Regions from separate parts of the Peribacillus frigoritolerans genome, predicted to be linked through region 2. Evidence: riboswitches for the same ligand, from Rfam matches in the RefSeq annotation. Region 2 holds a riboswitch; the other holds the start of a gene.
What was found. A riboswitch is a leader RNA that binds a small molecule or an ion and turns the genes downstream of it on or off. The one in region 2 is predicted to bind preQ1.
Positions count from the first base shown of each region.

Region 1: linked by a shared signal. The riboswitch ahead of queC (7-cyano-7-deazaguanine synthase QueC) and the one ahead of queF (preQ(1) synthase) in region 2 are both predicted to bind preQ1.

Region 1 covers NZ_CP158190.1:4,231,661-4,239,016, forward strand. The annotation lists gene ABOA58_RS20715 (DUF4260 domain-containing protein) at 1-346, shown strand, start outside; gene queE (7-carboxy-7-deazaguanine synthase QueE) at 391-1,119, opposite strand; gene queD (6-carboxytetrahydropterin synthase QueD) at 1,112-1,582, opposite strand; gene queC (7-cyano-7-deazaguanine synthase QueC) at 1,582-2,247, opposite strand; PreQ1 riboswitch class I at 2,303-2,345, opposite strand; gene ABOA58_RS20735 (methyl-accepting chemotaxis protein) at 2,531-4,210, shown strand; gene ABOA58_RS20740 (hypothetical protein) at 4,651-4,866, shown strand; gene pgsB (poly-gamma-glutamate synthase PgsB) at 5,656-6,837, shown strand; gene pgsC (poly-gamma-glutamate biosynthesis protein PgsC) at 6,853-7,302, shown strand; gene ABOA58_RS20755 (CapA family protein) at 7,313-7,356, shown strand, end outside.
Region 2 covers NZ_CP158190.1:556,441-563,796, reverse strand. The annotation lists gene ABOA58_RS02755 (aspartate kinase) at 1-900, opposite strand, end outside; gene queF (preQ(1) synthase) at 1,105-1,605, opposite strand; PreQ1 riboswitch class I at 1,710-1,755, opposite strand; gene ABOA58_RS02745 (EamA family transporter) at 1,909-2,745, shown strand; gene ABOA58_RS02740 (BA3454 family stress response protein) at 2,879-3,136, shown strand; gene ABOA58_RS02735 (YfmQ family protein) at 3,581-4,030, opposite strand; gene qoxD (cytochrome aa3 quinol oxidase subunit IV) at 4,307-4,591, opposite strand; gene qoxC (cytochrome aa3 quinol oxidase subunit III) at 4,593-5,189, opposite strand; gene qoxB (cytochrome aa3 quinol oxidase subunit I) at 5,189-7,135, opposite strand; gene qoxA (cytochrome aa3 quinol oxidase subunit II) at 7,209-7,356, opposite strand, start outside.

The DNA of each region.
Region 1 (7,356 bases), 1.9 Mb from region 2:
GGTAAAGAAATACCTTCATATTGAAGGGCTCATGGTCTTTTTAGCGGTGATTTACATCTATTCGTTATATGAATTCAGCTGGTGGATTTTCCTTCTATTGATTTTATCGCCTGATGTTTCCATGCTGGCCTATCTGATCAATGATCGGATTGGAGCAAGGGTTTATAACTTATTTCATACTTATATCCTGTCCATCTTCACGATTTTGCTATCCATTTTCCTAAAGTCGGATGCATTGATGCTGATTGGTTTAATTTGGACAGCGCATATAGGAATGGATCGCTTATTTGGATATGGCCTTAAATACACATCATCCTTCAAAGCTACACATATGCAAAGGTTGTAATAAGCTTAAAAGGCAGTGTGATTAAACATCACACTGCCTTTACTTTACACGCCCCGCTTGTTTCCCCATATATAGGTATGCAGCTGGGGCAGGACTTTCACATCATTCAATTCATCATCTACTATCACTTTATCAATTAACTCTTCGTACTTCTTCAATAGGCCGCTGATCAATTGACGATCATCCGCCGTCCGGCTGTCGTCATTGCCGACCTGCAGATAAAAAGGAATATCCGGGTAACGCCCATGTACATGTTTGGCATATTGATAATCTTCCTCGTTAAAGACGACGATCTTCAATGAGACATGGTTTTCAGGATTTCGATTGGCAAGGTTCGAGATGATTTGGTCGAGCACCGTAAAGTCCGTGTTCATTCCAGAGCTCGGCGGCTTAGGTGAAATAGTCAGTTCATCAATATCGAGAAACCAATCCTGCCATCTGCTCCCTTGGGTTTCGACACCTATTTTCATTTTATTTTCATGTAAGATCGCTATCAAGCCGTTTAGGTTTTTCAGCAGAGCCGGGTTTCCTCCTGATATCGTCACGAAGGAAAAACCAGAACCCCCAATACGCTTCAGCTCATCCCATATTTCTCTAGCAGTCATCTGGACGGTATCTTCCTTACCGGTGCCATCCCAAGTAAATGCGGAATCACACCAGGCACACGAATAATCGCAGCCGGCCGTCCGAACGAACATGGTTTTTTGGCCAATGACCATTCCCTCTCCTTGGATGGTCGGCCCGAAGATTTCCATAACAGGGAGTTTACTCACTTTCCATCCACTCCCTTCTGGCTTCGGCATAGCTTGTCGGCGTTTCGTACAGTCGAACAAATTCGACTCTAGCACCCTCATATTCTTTTAATGAAAGGGATTCGGCCATTTTTTCATAAATCCAGACAACCATATTTTCAGCTGTTGTATTCATGAGCGGCAGGGTTTCATTCAAATAACGGTGATCCAGGTGGATTTCAATTTCATTTTTCCATATATCCTTGATGTCCCCAAAATCTATCATCAACCCTCGTGAATCTGTATACCCGCTTAATCCGAAAATGACCTTATACGTGTGGCCATGCAGGTTCTTGCATTTCCCTTCATAATCATGCAGATGGTGTGCCGCATCAAAGGTGAATTCCTTACTCACGAGAACCCTCTTGTTTGTATACTTCAATTGGCTGCGCTGAATATCTTCATCTATTTTTTGGAGTTTATCCACTATCGTAAAACCGTACATCATGAAAGCACCTTCCGTCTGCTTACATAGTCATCCAGTCCTTTTTTCCGCAGATTACATGCCGGACAATCTCCACAGCCGTCGGAGATGATTCCGTTATAGCAAGTCAGGGTCTTTTCGCGGACAAAGTCGAACGCGCCTAGCTGATCCGCTAGCTCCCATGTTTCCTCTTTATTAAGCCACATTAGCGGCGTATCAATCACGAATGACTGGTCCATCGACAAGTTCAAGGTCACATTCAATGATTTAATGAATACATCGCGGCAGTCCGGATATCCGCTGAAATCCGTTTCACAGACACCGGTGACAATATGTTTAGCGCCAATCTGACTCGCCAGCACTCCGGCAAACGAAAGGAACAGCAAATTCCTCCCTGGTACGAACGTCGACGGCAATTCCCCTTCTTCTCCGTCCGTCACCGCAATATCACTTCTCGTCAGCGCATTTGGTGCCAGTTGGTTCAGCAGCGACATGTCAAGGATATGATGGTTCACGCCCAATTCCTTGGCAATGTTTTGAGCACATTCGATTTCCAAGCTATGCCGCTGATTATAATCGAACGTCACCGCTTCCACTTCCTCAAATCTCTCCATCGCCCAGAACAGGCACGTCGTACTGTCCTGACCTCCACTAAACACAACCACTGCCTTTTCTTTCTTCTTCATTTCTATAAAACTCCTTTTTACGGAAAAAAACAGCACCCTAAGAATAGAGCACTGTTTCTCCTTAGTTTTTTTGAGAGGGTAGCTAGAACCTCTTCCGCCTTAACGCGGAATATTATATTTTTCCAAGTCAATAGTAACTTGAAAACGATAAGAAATCAAGATGTTTATATTAAGAGAACATTAGACCTGATGGAAAATTTGGTTAACTTTTCATTGCTTAAATATCCTTTTATTTATCCGATAAAACAGTGTGAATAAAATATCGATAAAGGGGTCCAATAATTTGAAAAGCATTAAAGCAAAGGTATTGGTGGCATTTTCACTCATCATATCTTTATGTGTCATCTTAGGAGCATTCAACATTTATAGCAGCAACAAGTCACTGGTTTATTCCCAGGATATCATCGAAAAGGAACTTCCGCTTCTTATCCAAGACGAAAAGCTCCTATACAATCTAGCACAAAGAACCGCATACGCCCGGGCCTATATTCTTTATGGTGACGAGAGTTATAAAGAAGGGTTCTTACAATATACTGAAGAAAGCCAGGTCATCCAGGAGGAACTCCTAGCCTTAAGCGATTCTGATAAAGCGAAGGAATTGATCGAGAAAAGCGTGGATTGGAGGACGATGATTGTAGATCGGGTATTTACACAATATGAAAAAGGAAATGAAGAACGCGCTAAAGAGATACTCAAAAATGAAGTGGCGCCAATCAGCAATGAAGTAATGGAGGGTTTCAAGGAGCTTGCTTCGGAACGCGAGGAATTGATTGTCGCTTCTGGTGAAACCGTCATCGCCAGCGGGAAATCGGTTAAGACGACAAGTATCATCATATCCATTGCGGCAGTCCTTATTGGCCTTGTCCTTGCGGTTGTTACAGCCAACCTCATTACCACCCCCCTCCTTAAAATCAGGGATAGGATGAAAATGGTGGCTGCAGGAGAGCTGAATCATGAGCCCCTGGAGCAAAAGTCAAATGATGAAATGGGCGAACTAACGGTATCCGCCAATCAAATGCAGAAAGACCTTCGTGATACTATCGAAAAAATGCTCAGTGTTTCGCAATCCGTTTCCAACAAAAGTGAAGATCTGACTCAATCAGCAAATGAAGTGCAGCAGGGCAGCAAACAGATAGCGACTACGATGTATGAACTTTCGGAAGGTTCGGAGTCACAAGCCAACCGGGCATCTGAAATGGTTCGCATCATGGATGATTTCACCGGCAGGATTAAGCTTGCCCACCTAGAAGGGGTGGATGTAGCTAACAGTTCAACCGAAATCCTTTCCTTGACCAAGGAGGGCACCACTTTAATGCGCAGTTCGGTCCAACAGATGCAAAGTATTGATGGGATTGTCAAAAATGCCGTAGAGCAAGTGAAAGGGCTCGATTCTCAATCACAGCAAATTTCGCAGCTTGTGCAGGTCATCAAGGATATATCCAATCAAACCAATCTATTGGCGCTGAATGCAGCCATAGAAGCTGCTCGTGCTGGTGAACATGGCAGGGGCTTTGCCATCGTCGCCGATGAAGTGCGGAAACTCGCTGAAGAGGTCACACACTCCGTTGGGGATATCACCAATATTGTCTCCGCCATTCAAACAGGTTCAAAAACGGTCGTCCACTCCCTGGAAGATGGTTACACACAAGTGGATGAAGGCACAAAACAAATTACGCTCACAGGCCGAACCTTTGAAACAATTAATCATTCTGTCGGGAATATGGAAATGAAAATACAGCATATAACAGACGAATTGAACTATATCTCCACAAATAGCCAAAAAATCAATCAGGCTATCGAAGATATCGCAGCCGTTTCTGAAGAGTCCGCGGCAGGAATCGAACAAGTCTCCGCCTCCGCTCAGCAATCCAGCTCTTCGATGGATGAAATCACGAATCATGCCAGTGAAATTGCATCCTCGGCAGAACTGCTCACTGAACAGGTTAAGAAGTTCCAATTATGACACTAGCAATTTCCCGAATGCGGGAAATTGCTTTTTCCCTTCCATTCTAATGTTGTTTCATTTTCGTTTATTCGGGGAATAATAACTATACACAATAATAAACCATTAAAAAACAAATCTATCAGAAGCGGCTGGAAGTGGATATTTCCCTTTGTTTTCAGAATATTTAGTGTATAATTGATTAAAGGAATATTTTAACTTAAATAATCATTGCTTCCAATACCTGCTACTGCAAATCCCGAAATTTCCTTTCAACACCATGCACGGGCACTTATACTCAGTAAGGATCCATTGCATGCTTTCTCTTGAATCAAACCATTCACAACTTTATTCTCAAAAAAACACGATTTCCATTCCAAATTTGTAAAAAAAGGTTAAAATCAACTAATGATATGTTACTATTAAACCAAGACCTTTTAACCCCATAAGGAGGAATTCATATGAAACGTTTTTTCAAATTCATCGCAGATTTTAACGAAAGAAAAGCACTGGAACGGGAAACCGAAGAGTTCTTTCGCAAAGAATACGAAAATTATATGAAGATGAATCCTGACAATCAAGGAAAAAGAAGGAGATTAGCTCCTAGACTTTATGTGATTGATGGCGGTAAAAAGGGCTCCAACCTTGAGATTTCTGACAGAAAGAAATCCAGTTAATCTGATTCCTTCCATAATAAGCTACGCATGCTGTAGCTCAAGACCCACAAACGTTAAATCTCCAGGATGAACGGAGATCCGTGACCATTCCATTCATTTACAATATATAAGCCGAAAGCTCAGAAATACTTCTGAGCTTTTTTTATTTTTCATTCTTCTATAAACACTATATCTATAGAAGAAACTAGGTATTTTTTTTAAAAAATGGGTTAACTTTAGTTTATTTCATGTTTTAGGTAAAAGTTCAATTATAGGCCCATGGGTATTTCCGAAGAGAAAACCGAAAAACATTAAAAAAAAGAGATGTGTGCTTTTACTCATCTTTATCCATATTCAAAAGAGTTCAACTAATTGAGTCGTTAGATGCAATATTTCACATTGAATGACAAATGCATAAAAATTATTACGTTTATGTCAAACAATGGGTATAAACAATTAACAAACTGTAATAAACCTCACTTTTCAAAAATAATTATTATTCAAATATAGCCATTATGAATTAGGTTCAAATGCTCATGAATCTATTTTGATTCTGACCAAAATGGGTTTTTATTAAACTTCCCATAATTTAGTGTAAATAAACCGAGGATTCTCTTGATTTCCAGCCATATCTTTGTACTCATAAAACAATTTATCCCATTAGATACTATTACACTCCAATATACATTTATTTGAAAAAGCTGATAATAACTATATTACGATAGAATAATTGGCTCTTGCCTATTAAGTTTAAAATCATGTAGTGTGTATTCAGTAATTCAAATATTTGAAAAAAAGAGAGGTTAAAAAATGGCACCAATATTTATTTGTGCGATCTTTTTGCTTGGTTATGGCATTTTTGAACAAAAACGCCATCAGAAGCGTCTCGACTCCATCCCGGTACGTGTGAATGTGAATGGGATTCGAGGGAAATCCACTGTAACGCGTCTAATTACAGGAGTGATCCAGGAAGCTAAATACAAAACAGTAGGTAAAACAACCGGAACGTCAGCAAGAATGATCTATTGGTTTACCGACAAGGAAAAACCGATTGTACGCCGCCCGGAAGGACCCAATATAGGAGAACAACGGCGTGTAGTTAAAGAAGTTGCCGACTTAGGCACAGAAGCACTGGTTTGTGAGTGCATGGCCGTACAGCCTGACTATCAACTAATCTTCCAAAACAAAATGATACAGGCAAACATTGGGGTCATCGTGAATGTATTGGAGGACCATATGGATGTCATGGGACCGACTTTGGATGAGGTTGCTGAAGCCTTCACTGCTACCATTCCCCATAATGGTCACTTAATAACCATCGAAAGTGAATATTTGGACTTTTTCAAGCAAATTGCCAAAGAACGCAACACAAAAGTGATCGTTGCAGACAATTCCAGAATTTCGGAAGAATTCCTGCGTGAATTCGATTATATGGTATTTCCTGATAATGCATCACTGGCCTTGGCCGTTGCTGAAGCTTTGGGCATTGATGAAAAAACGGCTTTTCGCGGCATGTTGAATGCGCATCCCGATCCAGGTGCCATGCGGATCACCAAATTCGGAGATCCCATCCAGCCAACTTTCTTTGTCAATGGCTTTGCTGCAAATGACGCGTCATCTACGCTGAACATATGGGAACGTGTCAATACGTTCGGATACAGCACAGAACCTCCTATCGTCATCATGAATTGCCGTGCCGATCGTGTGGACCGTACTGAGCAGTTTGCTAGAGATGTATTACCTTACATAAAATCTGAAATCGTCATTGCCATTGGTGAAACCACATCACCGATTACAAGGGTATTCGAGCAAGGGAAATTGGATACTAAAGAATATTGGGATTTAGAAAACTGGTCAACTGAAGAAATCGTGGCCCGTCTCCGCCCATTGATGAAAAATCGCATCGTCTACGGTGTCGGGAATATTCACGGTGCAGCGGAACCATTAATTGAAGCATTCATGAAATCTAAAACAAAGCAAAAAGCAAGTTAAGTAGGAGGAACCTTAATGTTTGGATCGGATTTATATGTAGCCCTAGTACTTGGAGTAACGCTTAGCCTTATATTTTCAGAAAAGACGGGTGTCGTACCCGCAGGACTTATCGTGCCAGGTTATTTGGCATTAGTATTTGATCAATGGGAAATCATGCTGACCATTTTGATCATTAGTGTGGTAACTTATTTAATCGTCACTCACGGCCTTTCAAGATGGGTGATTTTATATGGAAGAAGAAAATTCGCCGCCATGATGGTGACCGGGATTTGCTTGAAACTACTATTGGACTTAGTCTACCCCGTCATGCCATTTGAAATATTCGAGTTTCGGGGAATCGGTATAATCGTACCTGGATTGATAGCGAATACCATACAAAGACAAGGAATGCCATTGACACTTGGCAGCACGCTTTTATTATCCGGCTTAACTTTCGGTTTAATGAACGTGTACTACCTATTCTGAGGTGCAAAAAATGAAACGGACTTTAAATGCAAAAGAAAAAACACTTATCTTTAT
Region 2 (7,356 bases):
CCCAATAACGGGCCCGTTCGTATTATCCCGTGTATTCACAATGCGGGTCCCTTGTGCCGCCGGATTGTTCGTATTCTGGATATGGACAGGTATTCCCGCACGGAATGCAGGAATCAGCGCCTCATCATGAAATACCGAGAAACCTGCATAAGAAAGCTCACGCATCTCACGATAGGTTAGTTCCCGAATTCCCTTCGGATTGGAAACCACATTTGGATTCACCGCATAAACGGCATCCACGTCCGTAAAGTTCTCATACAAATCAGCTTTGACCCCATTCGCAAGAATCGAACCAGTAATATCTGAACCGCTTCTTGAGAAGGTTAACACATCACCATCTAACGTATATCCAAAGAACCCTGGGAATACAACGATTCCTGGCTCATCACGCAGAGCATATAACCGATCATAAGACTCTGGCAGCACCTTGGTGAATCCACCTTCATCCGTTACGATCAAGCCGGCCTTCTTTGGATTGATATACTGTGCCTCTACACCACGGCTTTGAAAATAACCTGCGACCAGCTTCGCATTATTATCCTCGCCGCTGGCCTTCAAGGCATCCAGATAGCGCTTCGGGTTAGTTTGGTCTGCATGCAGCAGTGCCATTAAATTCTCATGAATCCCAGTGATGACACTCTCGGATATATCCAGCTCTTCAGCAATGCTCGCATAGCGGGATACAACATCTTCTATCAAATGCTCTCCGTTATCCCCGCGCAGCTGCTGTTCCGCAGCTTCAATCAATAAATCCGTCACCTTTATATCATCGGAATTGCGTTTTCCTGGAGCCGAAACGACCACAATCTTCCTCTCTGGATCAGAAACAACAATTTCGAATACCTTCCTCAACTGTTCACCTGACGCAAGTGAACTTCCACCAAACTTTGCAACTTTCATCTCGACATCCCCTATTTTCGTAAATATTCTGTCAAAATCAACTCTCCCTATTATTACGCTTTTTCTCGAAACAATCAAGTGGAAATTCCATTATAGGAGGACACTTGTATTTTTAAAAAGGACAAATCATCAGGACGACTGATAAAGAATGGCTAAAAACAAGGAAAAAGACAACGGGCATATGCCCATTGTCTCTCCTATTCTTTAGCGATTATCCACAGTTTCCGGATATAAGTCATGGTTCATCAAGCGGTAATTCGCCATTTCCTCATACTTAGTACCTGGTTTCCCATAATTCGTGTAAGGGTCGATGGAAATTCCGCCCCTAGGCGTGAACTTGCCCCAGACTTCAATATATTTAGGATCCATCAATTCGATTAAATCATTCATGATGATGTTCATGCAGTCTTCATGGAAATCACCGTGATTGCGGAAGCTGAATAAATAAAGTTTCAAAGACTTGCTTTCCACCATTTTCACACTGGGAATATAGCTGATGTAAATGGTAGCAAAGTCCGGCTGGCCCGTTATCGGACATAAGCTAGTGAATTCCGGGCAATTGAATTTGACGAAATAATCCCGGTTCGGATGCTTGTTATCGAATGACTCAAGGATTTCAGGCGCATAGTCAAATGTATATTTTGTTCCTTGATTCCCAAGCAGTGTAATATCTTTTTTTAATTCTTCTTCTTTTCTTCCAGACATGAAAAGTCCTCCTAATCCCACGTTTCAGGGAGATTCATAAAATGGGCCTCTATATAACAAAAACCATATCTCCTCAAAGATATGGTTGATTCGCGAAAAATATCAAAGCCATAGTTTTTTTAAGAGGGTGATGCTATGAACCTCTCCCGTTTATCGGGAAATATTTTAAAATTGTCTTAGTAAATATAAAAAAAAATAGTCAATCTGTCAATGCAACTCTCTTAAATTGGGTTTGATTCCTTTATATATTCAGTTTAAAATGGAAAAAGCAGTTCAACCTATAAGAAAGAAGAGAATATACACATGTGGATTTTTGCAGCACTCATCACAAGCTTATGTTTCGGAATCAATAACAGCATTTTCAAATGGAGCAGCGGAAAAGGATATTCCAAGATACATATCCAATTTTTCTTTTATTTTTCAGCTTTTATTTTGTCCATTATTTATGGAGTATTTATGGATGGTTTACAGCTGAACTGGCTGTCCATCATGCTTGGTGCAGCAATTGGTGTACTGAACGCTAATGGTAACATCCAGATGGCAAGCGCCTTTGAAAAAGGGCCGGCAAGCTTGACATCACCATTAATCGCAGCGAATGCAATATTCCCCATACTCTGTGCAGCTTTAATTTTTCACGAACATATTTCTTCCTTGCAGTGGAGTGGAATCGTCTGCATGTTTCTCGCTACATTAGTTATCCAGTATACACCTAACGCCAAAGGTAACCATCAATATGTCCCTTGGATCATGCACACATTATTCTCCATCTTATCATTTGGTGTGCTCGGAATTCTAATGACGACATCAACACGTCTTCATTTAAACTCCCTTGATATCCTTGTATCAATGTATGGAGGCGGAATGCTTTATCTTCTTTCAGCTCTGGCCTTTAAAAAAGAAAAAATCAAGCTAAAGGAAGTCAAAATCGGTTCCTTAGTAGGTTTTTTAAGCATGATAGGCTATGGATGTTATTTCTTTGCATTGAACACCGGGATTGCAAGCATCATTTTCCCTGTCGTCAGCCTGAACTGTTTAGTTGTCGTATTCGCTGGATGTTATTTATTCAAGGAAAAACTAAAAACCTATCAAATTGCCGGTGTTCTTGCAGCATTAATCGGTATTATTTTAACTAAAATATGAATATAGTTCGTTTACAAAAACAACCTGGCTGTCATGTGTACAAGCCAGGTCATTTTCTATTTAAACGGGAAATGGGGCAGGTCAAAAAAAAAAAAAAAAAATGTTGACACATCCATAAAAATATCAGATAATTTTGAATATTAATTCTTTCAATTTTACTGCTTTTGAAATGTTTGATTATTCTTCTGCCATGGGTATAAAAGAAATAGGTACAACCACCTCATTTAATTCTGAATCAAGAAAGGAAAGATGCATAATGGTAAAAGTTACAGTAACAGTTGATTTCCAAGGAAAATCTTATCAAACTAACGTCCTTACTAAACCGGGTACAGATCATGAAGTAATTTTACAACAAGCCCTTCATCAAGTTGAAAAGCAATGGAAAGCATAAAAAAGCAGGCATCGTAATAGATACCTGCTTTTTTATTACCATTAAATAATATCCAAAATATTTTTCATATGCACGATTAAAGACCCTCTTGCAGCAATTCCCTCCTATTAAAAAATACACTTTTAATTGTTTTTTTCAAAAGATACTAAAATTAAGTTGTCAGTTTGTGTACTAGAATTTTTTATAATGAAAAAATATCCAATTGAAATGGTCTTTTAAAGACCGTCTCAGCTGTAGACAATTTAAACGTTAATTTCCACTCCAGGCACTCGCTTTCCGCGGGCGGTCCGGGAGCCTCCGCGGCACCTTTGCGCCTGCGGGGTCTCCCTTGGACTCGCTTTTCCCGCAGGAGTCTCGTACCCTCCGTTCCAATCAACTTTGCTTTAAAATTTAGATAGAACCCCTTTTGTCTACAAACTTGATAATAATTGATTTTTGGTTCTTTTAAGCTAAGTTACTTATTAATGGCACGGAACGTTCTTGAAGGCTATCGGAAAACAGACTATAAGAAATGAGTTTCTTCTTGTATTGATTAACTACATCCACGTGGTCATTGTAAATGTACACAAATAACTTAACATCAATTTTGCCTTTTTTAGTATCAATGACTAATGGAGTCCCACTGTCCTCTGGATGTAAAAATAATTGCTCGTTACCCGGGAATATATGATTTTTCTTCAAAAATCTGGCGTTATTAAAATGATTAATAACTTGAATTTTTTCTTCACCTTCCAAACGTTTTCCGTCAAAGGATACGATCGCATTCCCGCCACTAATTTCTGAGTGTATTTTAAATTTGCTGATAATCCAATTAACAGCATCGGTTGGAAGACAGGAAACCAATATTTTTAACAAACTTAAGATAATTGTCAAAATCAAAACCGGCAATGTCAATTCATCATCTCCGCTACATTTATAAATTATTTCTTTCTTATATAACTTATTATATCAATAGGGCTGGCAGTTTTTCTTAGAAGATGTGTCCGTTCTATTAACGTTTTACTTTGGTAAAACATTGTACTTAAACGCAATTTCCCCTTAATAAATATAATGTTCCGAAATGGTTATACTAAACAAAAGATTTCATCCACATCCTTCTTAACAAATTTATACTTATTAAAATACAAAAAAACTGGGCGTCATCAAGACGCCCAGCTTTTCCGGAATCGATTATTGATATCCCCAAATCATTGTTAGCATTGTACCGAAAATTGTAACCAATGCAACGAACAATCCATAATAAACGTTTGTGTAAATCGATGCTTTATCTTCAGACTCACCTGCGTGCATGAACATAACTAATTGCAGTGCAGCTTGCATGAAAGCTGTAACAAGCAGGATGATCATGGCCATTTTCAGTGAGAGATCAAACATGATAACTGATAGTGCGACCAAAGTCAGGACTAGAGAAAACGCAAATCCCATAACTTGGCCCCGTGGGAATAATTCTTTCATATTACATCATTCCTTTCAGATAGACGAAACTGAAGATGAAAATCCAGACAACGTCCAAGAAATGCCAGTAAAGTGAAAAGATGAAAGCCTTGTTTGTTGTTTCTGGAGTCATACCGCGCTTTTTGATCTGCATGACGATGAAGGTTCCCCAGAATAAACCAAGTGTAACGTGAGCTCCATGCGTACCTAGTAATGTAAACAAACTAGATAAGAAAGCACTTGTTTGAATGGTTGCTCCTTCATGTACATACTCCACGAATTCATAAATTTCGACTCCCAAGAAGCCTAAACCAAGAATAAGGGTGATAATGAAGAAACCAATCGTTGCTTTCTGTCTGCCAAGTCTCATTGCATTGATTCCAAGACCTATGGTAAAACTACTTGTTAAAAGAAAGATTGTTTGGAACATCAGGGTTGGGAGTTTAAAAAGATGTTCCCCTGTTGGACCATTTCCAGTTCCATCAACCAATACAAAATAAGTGGCGAACAGTGTAGCGAAAAGAGCTATTTCTGCTCCTAGGAAAATCCAGAATCCAAAAATCTTTAAGCGATTTTCTTCCGTGCTATATTCTAGTGGCAGCGAGTTATCTATTTTCATTACTTAGCACCTCGCAATTTATTTTCAGTTTCTTCGATCTCTTCAACAGAGATATAACGTCCGTGATCTTTTTCGAATGAACGGTGAATCATACAAGCAAAGATACCGATCGTTGCAATGATTGCAATGATCCACATGCTGAATACCATCGCAAAGCCCCAAACGAAGAAGATACAGCTCATGATAAACGGCACACCACTGTTATTTGGCATATGGATCTTTTCTACTTTACCGCCAAATAACTTAAAGCCTTTTTTCTTTGAATCCCAGAAAGCTTCTGTAGAATCAACTGTTGGCACAATTGCAAAGTTATATTCAGGAATTGGTGTATGTGTAGCCCACTCTAGTGAACGTGCATCCCATGGATCGTTTGAAATATTTCTTGACGCATAACGAGTGCTCCAATAGATATTGTACACAATAAGTGCAAAACCTATTGCCAAGCCAATCGCTCCAACGAAAGAGAGCATATTCAATGGACCATACCCTGTTGATTCAGAGTACGTATACATACGACGTGCCTGCCCATCTAAACCAGTGATGAACATCGGGAAGAATGTTACATTAAAGCCGATTGTAATGAACCAGAACGACCATTTCCCAATTTTTTCGCTCAACATGAAACCGAACATTTTTGGCCACCAGTACGTAAAACCAGCAAGTACGGCAAATACAGTACCAGGGATTAAAACGTAGTGGAAGTGAGCTACTAAGAACATTGTATTATGGTATTGGTAGTCAGCACTTGCCATTGCAAGCATAACCCCTGTTACCCCACCGAGCGTGAAAATCGGAATGAAAGCTAAAGAGTATAGCATAGGAACGGTAAACACGATTTTACCTTTCCAAAGTGTGAACAACCAGTTGAAAATCTTAACACCGGTCGGGACGGCAATTGCCATCGTGGTAATCGAGAAGATACCATTAACCATTGCACCGTGACCCATTGTATAGAAATGGTGAGCCCATACAATGAAAGATAGAGTAGAAATAGCTACCATGGAGATAACCATCGAATTATACCCGTACAGGTTACGACGTGCAAATGTCGAAATGATTTCACTGTAAATACCGAAAGCCGGAAGGATTACTATATAAACTTCAGGATGTCCCCAAACCCAGAACAAGTTCGCCCAAAGCATATCGCTACCGCCATTGGCCATCGTAAAGAATTGAGTTCCGAATAGACGATCCATTGTCATCAACGCAAGTGCCACTGTCAATACAGGGAAAGCGAAAACGATAATGAAGTTTGTGATCAAGATAGACCATGTGAACATTGGCATTTTCATTAAGTTCATGCCAGGTGCTCTCATTTTCAAGATTGTTACGATAAAGTTGATACCAGTCAGTAATGTACCGATACCAGCTATTTGAATTGCAATCGCGTAATAGTTCGAACCTACTGATTCACTGAAATCGTTACTTGCCAGCGGGAAGTAAGATGTCCAACCTGCATCAGGAGAACCACCGACTACGAAAGAGATGTTAAATAGCATTGCCCCCATGAAGAATAACCAGAAGCTTACTGCGTTCAGACGTGGGAATGCTACGTCACGCGCTCCAATTTGCAATGGTGTGACAATGTTCATTAACCCAATGATAAATGGCATAGCCATGAACAGGATCATGACGACCCCGTGTGTTGTAAATACCTCATTATAATGCTGTCCATCCAAAAGACCGTTATCTGGAATAGCCGTTTGAGCACGCATCATAAGAGCATCGACGCCACCACGGAAAAGCATAAGCAGTGCTGCCAAGATGTACATGATACCAATACGTTTATGGTCAACCGTTGTTAACCACTCACGCCATAAGTAACCCCATTTTTTAAAATAGGTAATTCCGGCAACAACCGCAATCATGGTTAAACCAATGGCAACCATGGATGCATAAATCGCAGGACTTGGATGAGGTACGGCAAATCGATCAAAGTAATCCATACTTTTGTGACTCCTTTCAGGAAAATATTCCTTATCTTGTAAACCTAGTTGTTTTATCGAACGAAATTAATTCTTAGTGATCATGATTCATGTTGCTGTGTTCTGAATGTTCCTCGTGTGAATCCTTGGAATCATTTTCTTCCTTATCAGAAGATCCGTGGTCATGACCAGCATTTTCCCCTTCAGGAGCTGGAGAAAACTCTAAGTGAGTTCCAGTGTAA